Regions from separate parts of the Paenibacillus dendritiformis genome, predicted to be linked through region 1. Evidence: riboswitches for the same ligand, from Rfam matches in the RefSeq annotation. Region 1 holds a riboswitch; the other holds the start of a gene.
What was found. A riboswitch is a leader RNA that binds a small molecule or an ion and turns the genes downstream of it on or off. The one in region 1 is predicted to bind glycine.

Region 2: another riboswitch for glycine. It lies ahead of L6439_RS13010 (alanine/glycine:cation symporter family protein); the one in region 1 lies ahead of gcvH (glycine cleavage system protein GcvH).

Annotation. Positions count from the first base shown of each region.
Region 1 is NZ_AP025344.1:2,502,781-2,507,819, forward strand. It holds gene gcvPB (aminomethyl-transferring glycine dehydrogenase subunit GcvPB) at 1-277, opposite strand, end outside; gene gcvPA (aminomethyl-transferring glycine dehydrogenase subunit GcvPA) at 274-1,632, opposite strand; gene gcvT (glycine cleavage system aminomethyltransferase GcvT) at 1,629-2,753, opposite strand; glycine riboswitch at 2,841-2,952, opposite strand; glycine riboswitch at 2,956-3,051, opposite strand; glycine riboswitch at 3,212-3,318, shown strand; glycine riboswitch at 3,323-3,406, shown strand; gene gcvH (glycine cleavage system protein GcvH) at 3,488-3,877, shown strand; gene L6439_RS10955 (hypothetical protein) at 4,014-4,184, shown strand; gene L6439_RS10960 (DUF2935 domain-containing protein) at 4,238-5,039, opposite strand, start outside.
Region 2 is NZ_AP025344.1:2,971,585-2,976,623, forward strand. It holds gene L6439_RS13005 (aldehyde dehydrogenase family protein) at 128-1,606, opposite strand; glycine riboswitch at 1,898-1,996, shown strand; gene L6439_RS13010 (alanine/glycine:cation symporter family protein) at 2,145-3,485, shown strand; partial or broken gene L6439_RS13015 (alanine:cation symporter family protein) at 4,205-4,402, shown strand; gene L6439_RS13020 (hypothetical protein) at 4,408-4,788, shown strand; gene L6439_RS13025 (GH39 family glycosyl hydrolase) at 5,022-5,039, shown strand, end outside.

The DNA of each region.
Region 1 (5,039 bases):
GGGCGACATCTTCGTTAATTTTCGGATTGTATTTCATCGTGCAGGAGCCGAGCGGGTAGAAGCCATTGTCGATGCCGAAGTTGCGGCGCGACAGCTCGGTGTAATGACGGATGACGTCGACTTCATAGACTTCCGGCAATTCCGCCGGCTGCTGGCGGAGCATCGCCTCCGGTATCATTTCTTCAATAGCCCGCTGCGGAACATCGCATTCCGGCAGTGAATAAGCGGTCCGCCCCGGCTTGCTCAGCTCGAAGATCAGCTTTTTCTCCGGTTTCATACAGCACCCTCCAATCGTTCGGCAAAGTGGTCGATTTCCGCCTTCGTCCGGCGTTCCGTCACGGCGATCAGCATATGGCCCGCCAGCTCCGGATAGTAACGGGACACATCCAGTCCGCCGATGAATCCTTCCTTCATCAGGCCGGCGTTCAAGGCCGTCGGGCAGACGCCTTCCGGCAGCTTGACCAGGAATTCATTGAAGAACGGCGAGGTGAATGGAAGGGACAGGGCCTTCGCTTGCGATATCCGATCGGCGGCGTAATGCGCCTTTTGAATGTTCAGATTCGCGACCTCGCGAATGCCGGCTTTGCCCATCACGGACAAGTAGACGGAAGCGCTTAAAGCCAGCAGCGCCTGGTTCGAGCAAATATTGGACGTCGCCTTCTCCCGGCGGATATGCTGCTCGCGGGCTTGGAGCGTCAGCACGAAGCCCCGTTTGCCGTCGCGGTCTTTGGTCTGTCCCACGATCCGGCCAGGAATGCGGCGCATCAGCGGCTCGGATACGGCGAAGTAGCCGCAGGTCGGACCGCCCAGAGACGAGGCGATGCCGAACGGCTGGGCGTCCCCGACGACGACGTCGGCGCCAAGCTGTCCCGGACTCTCCAGCAGGCCGAGCGACAGCGGATTGGCGCTCATAATAAGCAATCCTTTGCGCCCGTGAATCATCGGTTCGATGGCCTTCACGTCCTCGATGCAGCCGAAAAAGTTGGGCGATTGCACGATGACCGCAGCCGTGTCGCCCGTTATTAGCGCCTCCAGCTTCTCCAGGTCGGTCACGCCGTTCGCATCGGGCGCCTCCACAATGTCAAGGCCGAGTCCGCGCGCGCTCGTATGCAGGATCTGCCGCGCTTCCGGATGCACGGTGCGCGAGACGACGATCCGCTTGCGCTTCGTGACGGCGCTTGCCAGCACCCCGGCTTCCGCCAGCGCGGTCGCCCCGTCATACATGCTCGCATTGGCCACCTTCATGCCCGTCAGCTCGCATATATACGATTGGAACTCGAATATGGCCTGCAGCTCTCCCTGGCTGATCTCCGGTTGATATGGCGTATAGGCGGTATAGAACTCGGAACGGGAGATCACGTGATTGATGACGACCGGAATATGATGGTCATAGATGCCGGCCCCAAGAAAGCTCGCATATTGATCGAGGTTGGCGTTGCGGGCGGCCAGTTCCTGCATATGGCGCAGCAGGGCCGCTTCGTCCAGCGCCTCGGATATCGGAAGCCGGCCTTTGTAGCGGACGGCTTCCGGAATGTCGCGGAACAGCTCGTCGATCGATGCCGCGCCCATCGCCGCGAGCATGTCCCGCTCGTCTTGCTCGGTCATCGGGATATAGCGATGTGTCTTGGTCATGCAGGCGAACCTCCCTTGGTCTCAGTAGGGCGTTGATAGAATGGGGCGGCGACGACGCGGGCCTTGAGCCGCTTGCCGCGAATCTCGATTTCCAGTTCCGTATCCAATTCGGCGTATGGCGATTCAATGAGCGCCAGGCCGAGATTGCGCTTCAAGGTAGGGGATTGCGTGCCCGACGTCACTTCTCCGATAAGCTTATCGCCCGCGTAGACAGGATAATGGGTCCGCGGGATGCCGCGATCGATCATTTCGATGCCCGCCAGTCGGCGGGGAACTCCTTCTTCCTTCTGCTTGGCGAGCGCTTCTCTGCCGATGAACTCTCCTTTGTTCAGCTTCACGCACCAGCCAAGACCCGCCTCCAGCGGCGTAATCCGCTCGGACAGCTCCTGGCCGTACAGCGGGAGCTTCGCTTCGAAGCGAAGCGTATCTCTGGCCCCCAAGCCTACCGGAACGAGCCCGAACGGTTCGCCGATCCGCAGCAGCTCCGTCCACAGATGGGGCGCATCGTCCGCCGCGATATAGAGCTCGAAGCCATCCTCTCCCGTGTAGCCTGTGCGCGAGACGAGAGCCCGAATGCCGCACACCTGGACATCGGACAAGAAGTGAAACGCTTTCAAGGCGCCGACAGGCGCTTCGGTCGCCTGCGTCAAAATGGACAGCGCCTGCGGTCCCTGCAGCGCCAGCAGGGCGGTGCGGGAAGACGCGTTGTCGATATCGACGCCATCCGCCGCATGGTCATGCAGCCATTGGACAACCTTGTCCGTATTGGACGCGTTCACGACCAGCATGTAGCGATCTTCGGCTAGCCGGTAGATGAGCAAATCGTCGACGACGCCTCCGTGCGGATAACAGAGCAGAGAGTACTGCGCCTTGCCGTCCTCCAGCTTGGACAAATCATTCGTCGTCATCTTCTGCAAAAAGGAGAAGGCGGCAGGACCGCTCACGAACAGCTCCCCCATGTGCGACACATCGAACAAGCCGGCCTGCTGGCGTACGGCCTCGTGCTCCCGCTGGATGCCGCTGAATTGCACCGGGAGCTCCCAGCCGCCGAAATCGATGCAGCGGACGGAAGGATGGCCGGCATACGTCGAAAATAGGGGCGTGCGTTGTAACGTGGACATGACATCACCTCGATATGCATAATGGATGGAAATCAAAAAAGGACAGGCGAAAGAAGGCCGATCCGCTTCTGCGGATGCCTTTTTACGCTCTGTCCTGTGTACCTGAGAGTTACCTCATGATCATCCGGCTTCCGTCTGCCGAAGCCGGCCCATAAGTTTCCCCTTGGGTGACCCGTTTGCAAGCGGGTGCTCTCCAGAGGCGCGTCCGGTAAACGTCCTTTTGCCTGAGAGATTCACCCGTGGCGGGCTTACTCCTTCGGCGTTACTGTCTCGCAGTAATCTCTCCCTTTACCATCATTCGCAATGTGCAATTGTCATACCTCCATTATTACTCGAACCTTCCTGACATTGTCAATCCATTTCTGCGAACTTCCGCGAAAATGATTCTCATATTGACATGGAGGGGAAGCTGAACTACGCTATAGATGTAAAATTGGAATATGATCACATACCGCGAATGAAGACGATCGGGAGAGACCGGGCTCCCAGTCCCGGCACCGAAGGAGCAAGCCGCCGAACCGCCGTTCGGCGAGGAATCTCTCAGGTAGAAGCACCGTCGTCCGACGCACCTCTGGAGAGAGCGTACAGCCGCCCAAGGGGAATACCGGCCTGCCGCGGGCAGCCGGGCAAACTCTCAGGCACCCGGGACAGAGAAAAGGCGAACGAGTCTTTGATCTGTCTTTTTTGCTGTGCCGGCGAATTGCGATAATAATGAGAGAGGAATGAGCGTGAACATGAGCGAAGTGAAAGAGAATCTGTTGTACAGCGAGGAGCATGAATGGGTCGCGGTCGTCGAAGGGCGGACCGTGCGCATCGGGATATCCGATCATGCGCAAGCGGAATTGGGAGACATCGTCTTTATCGAGTTCCCCGAGATTGGAACCGCTTTATCGGCGGGCGACAGCATGGGATCGATCGAGTCGGTCAAGACAGTATCGGAGCTGTACTGCCCGGTATCGGGTACGGTGACCAAGGTCAACACCGACCTGGAGGACAGTCCTGAGAGAGTGAATAGCGAACCGTACGAAGGCGGATGGATTGCCGAGGTGGAGCTGGACGGCGTTCCGGAGGAAGCGTTGAAGCATCTGTTGACCGCGGAGGGATACCGGAAGCATATCGAGTAGGGGAGGCCTGCAACCCCGGCCGCAAGACGATGCGGGCACATGAACATGAGAATAACGGAGCATCCATGAATAAAGCGGCGCTCCTTCTCGCATACTAGCTGTGTACATGAGTATATGCGAAATGGAGAGTTGCCGAATGAACAACCAAGAACATAACCGCGACCAAGCGACGAAGGCGGAAGTGCAGACGACGAAGCTGAACAGAATGCCGGACGTCGAGGGACAAGACGCCGAGTTCGGAGCCGATCTGGAAGGCGCTCAGCAGTGCCGAATCGTACCCGATGCGGAAACGAAACGGTCCGAATAGTGCGTGTCTCAGGCACCGCAAGCCCCCCCAGTTCCTGGAACTGGGGGGTTGCTTTATCCTTGAACCCGCGGCGTGGTCGGATCGCATTCCGGAGAAGGGACGGCGCCGGTCAGGGCCAATTTGATCAAGTAGTAGCATTCCTCCCGCGCCATATGATCCGGCATCAACGGACTGATAATATCGAGCGTCTCCGCGTTTAACTCCATTTCCTCCAGCTCCAGCAAAAATTTCGTGAACAGCTTAATCTCCAGGTTCACATCGCGGTGGAACCGCTCCATCGCAGGGAAGCGGCGAAGCTGGGTCCGCAAGTAGCCGACCATTTCGACCGCTTTTTTGTAATAATCATCGAAATGCTTCTCAAATTCGCGGCTCTTCTCGATCAGCCGCCTCTCCACCGCATCCAGGTTCGACGCGATGGCCGATGCATGGCCGGAAGCGTCCGACAGCCATACCAGATCATAATGTAGCGCATCGAACAATGGCACTGGCTTGCCAGCCCGCACGGCATCGAGAATATAGACATACTCTTGCAGCTCATTGAGCATATGATTGAAAAAGGTCGGCGGGAGAAATACGGTTACCTGGCCGAGCAGCAAGCGGCGCAGCAGATCAAGCTTGAAATTCTTCAATTCCATCGTCGCGGCATGCGCATCGGCAACGATGGCAAGGGCTTGGGACTCCGAGGAGGCCTGGCGGGCTCGGTTCAGGAGTTCGTCGAACCGCCGAATCAACTGATCCGCCTGACGAATGTCCTTCGCTTCCCGCGGCGACAGGGCGTCCAGTATGAAGCGGGAATGATCTCCCAATATTTGCAGCCAGAAGCGGTGCTCGAACAAGAGCGAACCCGGCGGAGCG
Region 2 (5,039 bases), 470 kb from region 1:
CCGCGCGCGGCTTGACGTCTTGCCGAAATCCAGGGTTCGCGAGCTTATGTCTCGGGAGTGGACTAACCCGTCACCCGTCCGCCGTATCTTGGTCGCCGCATTCCTATTCTCAGTCCCAGGCCCCGTTCTAGTTGAGGTTCACCCAGACGGTCTTCACTTCGGTATAGTTGTCGAGCGCGTAGGATCCCATTTCGCGCCCGAGGCCCGATTGCTTGTAGCCGCCGAACGGAGCGGCCGCGTCGAAGACGTTATAGCAGTTCACCCAGACCGTGCCGGCTTTCAGTTTGCTTGCAAGATAGTGGGCTTGCTTCAGATTTTGCGTCCATACTCCCGCAGCCAAGCCGTAGTCGGATTGGTTGGCCTGTTCGATCAAGTCGTCGAGCGTATCGTACGGCATCGCCGCCACCACCGGCCCGAAGATCTCTTCGCGGGCAATCGTCATCTTCGGATCGACATGCGCGAATACCGTCGGCTCGACGAAATAGCCCTGATCGGCAGGCACGTTGCCGCCCGCAACGAGCTCCGCGCCGGCCGCTTTCCCCGCTTCGATATAGCGCTTCACGATGTCATGCTGCTCGGACGAGACGAGCGGGCCCATTTCCGTATCGGGATCGAGGCCGAAGCCTACGCGAATCCGCTTCGCCTCCGATGCCAGGTCGGCCACGACGTTGTCATACAATTTCTTCTGCACGTAGAGACGCGAACCGGCCGAGCACACCTGTCCCTGGTTGAAGGTGATGCCCCGGAGCGCGCCGCGCACCGCCCGGGACAGATCGGCGTCCGGGAGGATGATGTTCGGCGATTTGCCGCCGAGCTCGAGCGTTACTTTTTTGACCGTGTCCGCGGCCTCGCGCATGATCGATTTTCCGACCACCGTCGAGCCGGTGAAGGCGATCTTGTCGACTTGCGGGTGCCGGACGAGCGGCGCGCCCGCGGTCTCTCCGAAGCCCGGAATGACGTTGATGACGCCAGGCGGGAACCCTGCTTCCTGAGTTAGCTGTGCGAGGTAGAGGGCCGACAGCGGCGTCTGCTCCGCCGGCTTCAGGACGACGGTGCAGCCGGTGGCGAGGGCGGCGCCAAGCTTCCAGGCCGCCATCAGCAGCGGGAAGTTCCACGGGATGATCTGGCCGACGACCCCGACCGGTTCATGTCTCGTATAGGTAAGGAAGTTGCCTGCCGTAGGAATGGTTTGTCCGACGATTTTTGTGGCCCAGCCGGCATAATAACGGAAATGCTCGATCGTGAGCGGGAGATCGGCCGCCTTCGTCTCCCGCAGCGGCTTGCCGTTATCCAGCGTCTCCAGCTCGGCCAGCTCTTGCTTGTTCGCTTCGATAAGATCGGCCAGCTTATAGATGAGCCGGCTGCGATCCGCGGCGCTCATGGTGGACCATTGGCCATGATCGAAAGCCTGACGCGCCGCCTTGACCGCGCGATCCACATCCTCTTCCCGCGCTTCCGACACGACCGCCAGCACTTGCCCCGAGGCCGGATTGATCGACGAGAAGACGTTGTTCTGGACGGATTCGACCCATTCGCCATTGATGAACAGCTTTTTCGTTCCCTGCAAAAATGCTTCAACCTTCGGACTGATTTGGAACGGTGACAAGCATAATCACTCCTTTGTGAGAATATTCATTGACAATGATTGCAGGCTCTCACATGATATGTATTCTCCAGGAGGACGAATCATGCCCGTTGTGAGCGGGAGAAAGCGGGGGTGGTTCTTTTTCCCATACCGAAAATCTCTTGCGGAATCCGAGATGGTTCTCTATAATAGATGAACAAACTTCATATCTGGATGAAGTATACGGGAGACAGGATCAACCTGGCCGAAGGGGCAAAGCTCTCAGGCGCTTGTTATCGTTCGTAACCGAATTGGATAAGCAGGACCGTATACGGACAGGACTCTGGAGAGACTCCATCGCGGAGCACCGAAGGGGCAAGACGCAGCAAGAAACGCGTTAAAACTCTCAGGTAAAAGGACAGGGATTGCAGATGTCAGGCATCGTTATGTTGGTATTGTGATAGCATTCACATATCCTTCTTTTTGCTATTCTGCAAAAATGTCCCCGGAGTCAAATCTATCGATTTGGCTCTTTTTTATGTCTTCGGACTTTGATTTCAAGATGAAGAGGGGAATTGTAATGCATGGATTGGAAGTATGGCTGGATCGGGTGAATCAATTTGTGTGGGGGCCGCCGTTGTTGATCTTATTGGTAGGAACCGGGATCTTCCTGACGATTCGGCTCGGACTGCTGCAGGTCCTCCGTCTGCCGCTGGCGCTCAAGCTGATATTCACGGCGAAAAATGACGGCAAAGGCGACGTGACGAGCTTTGGCGCGCTGGCTACAGCTCTGGCGGCCACGATCGGAACGGGGAATATTGTCGGCGTTGCCACCGCGATTCAGATAGGCGGGCCGGGCGCGCTGTTTTGGATGTGGCTGGCCGCGTTTTTTGGCATGGCGACGAAGTATGCGGAAGGCTTGTTGGCCGTGAAGTTCCGGAAAATCGACGATAACGGGCAAGTATCGGGGGGGCCGATGTATTATATCGAGCAAGGCCTGGGCGCGAAGTTCAAGCCGCTCGCGATCTATTTCTCGATAAGCGGGATATTGGTCGCTCTCTTCGGAATCGGCACCCTTCCCCAAGTGAACGCTATCGTATCCTCCAGCGAGTCCAGCCTGGGGATTCCCGTGGCGGTAACCGCGGGAGTGGTGACCCTCGCGGTAGCTCTGGTGACGATTGGCGGTCTCCAGAGTATTGCGAGGGTGACCACTAAAGTCGTGCCCGCGATGGCTCTCGTGTATGTCGCTGCCAGCGCCATCGTTCTGATCGCGTTCGCCGACAAGATTCCGGACGCGCTGTCGCTTGTCTTCCAGAGCGCCTTCAGCGCGACGGCGGCCGGAGGCGGATTCCTCGGCGCGACCGTCATGATGGCCATTCGGAGCGGCATCGCGAGAGGCGTATTCTCGAATGAATCCGGGCTCGGCAGCGCCCCGATCGCAGCGGCGGCAGCCAAGGTGAAATGGCCCGCGGAACAGGGGCTTGTCTCGATGACTGGCACGTTCATTGATACGATTATTATTTGTACGCTTACCGGCCTGACGCTGATTGTGACCGGGGCGTGGAACGGTACGGCGGAAGGCGCGGCGATGACGCAGGCGGCGTTCGATGCCGCGATGCCGTTCGGCTCCCTCGTTCTCATGATATGTCTTGTTTTATTTGCTTTTACGACGATTCTGGGGTGGAATTATTACGGCGAGCGCTGCATTGTCTATTTATTCGGCGTGCGGGCGATCTTGCCTTACCGCATCGCGTTCATCGTGATGGTCGCGGCAGGCGCGTTCATCAAGCTGCAGGCGATCTACCTGCTCTCGGATATCGTGAACGGGCTGATGGCGCTCCCGAATCTGGTCGCCCTGTTGGGGCTGTCCGGCGTGGTCGTGGCGGAAACCCGGCTTTATTTGCGGCATATGAAGCAGTGAGGAGCGCAAGCGCGGGCAATGCCGGGAAATAGCAAGATTGGTGGCCGAACAACTTGATGTTCGGCTTTTTTTGTGTATGGAGAGCGGGGCAAGGTGGGGAGAGGGCAGGGCTGAGCAGGCAAGTCAGGCAAGTCAGGCAAGTCACATGAAAATCCTGCACAGGCGCAGCATTTTGAGACCCAAGAGGCGAAATTCCAAGGAAATCCTGCAAAACTGCATTATTTCGCCTATTTTGAACCCAATCCAGACTATAGCGCATGGAAATCCTGCATTTTTGCAGGATTCCTTTTTTCATAGAGTGGTGTCAATGAAATTGCTGTATTTTTGCAGCATTGTTGGAGTAGATGAACAGATTGGACGGAGTAAAGCAGCTTTAGTGGAGTAGATAAACAGAGTGGAGGGAGTAAAGCAGCATTGGTGGAGATACAATGAACAGATGGGACGGAGTAAAGTAGCATTGCTGGAGTAGATGAACATGTGGGACGGAGTAAAGCAGCTTTAGTGGAGTAGATGAACAGATTGGACGGAGTAAATGCAGCTTTGGTGGAGTAGATGAACAGATGGGGCGGAGTAAAGTAGCATTGGTGGAGTAGATGAACAGATGGGGCGGAGTAAAGTAGCATTGGTGGAGTTGATGAACAGGTGGGGGGAGGAAATGCAGCATTGGTGGAGTTGATGAACAGGTGGGGCGAGGAAAAGAAGCTCAATGTGACCGGGACGTGGAACTGGTCGCGGCAGGCGCGTTCATCAAGCTGCAGGCGATCTACCTGCTCTCGGATATCGTGAACGGACTGATGGCGCTCCCGAATCTGGTCGCCCTGTTGGGGCTGTCCGGCGTGGTCGTGGCGGAAACCCGGCTTTATTTAACGGCATATGAAGCAGTGAGGAGCGCAAGCGCGGGCAATGCCGGGAAATAGCAAGATTGGTGGCCGAACAACTTGATGGTCGGCTTTTTTTGTGCATGGAGAGCAGGGCAAAGTGGGGAGAGGGCAGGGCTGAGGAGGCAAGTCAGGCAAGTCACATGAAAATCCTGCACAGGCGCAGCATTTTGAGACCCAAGAGGCGAAATTCCGAGAAAATCCTGCAAAACTGCATTATTTCGCCTATTTTGAACCCAATCCAGGCCATAGCGCAGGGAATTCCTGCATTTTTGCAGGATTCCTTTTTTCATAGAGTGGTGTCAATGAAATTGCTGTATTTTTGCAGCATTGTTGGAGTAGATGAACAGATTGGACGGAGTAAATGCAGCATTGGTGGAGTAGATGAACAGAGTGGAGGGAGTAAAGCAGCATTGATGGAGTAGATGAACAGATTGGACGGAGTAAATGCAGCTTTGGTGGAGCTGATACGAATGGCGGAAGGAAGTCCGGTTTGTTATGTAATCGAGCAAAGGGGCGGAGGGGACTGCAGCTGTGGCGGACTCGTCGCATGAAGTTGCGGCCGCAATGATTTTTTTGCTTTCAGCCCGGCTTCATATAGAATGTAGGTATAAGGATATACGCATCGCTAGAAATCGTACTAATGGAGGATATCCCGGTGAGTCATCCGATTTAT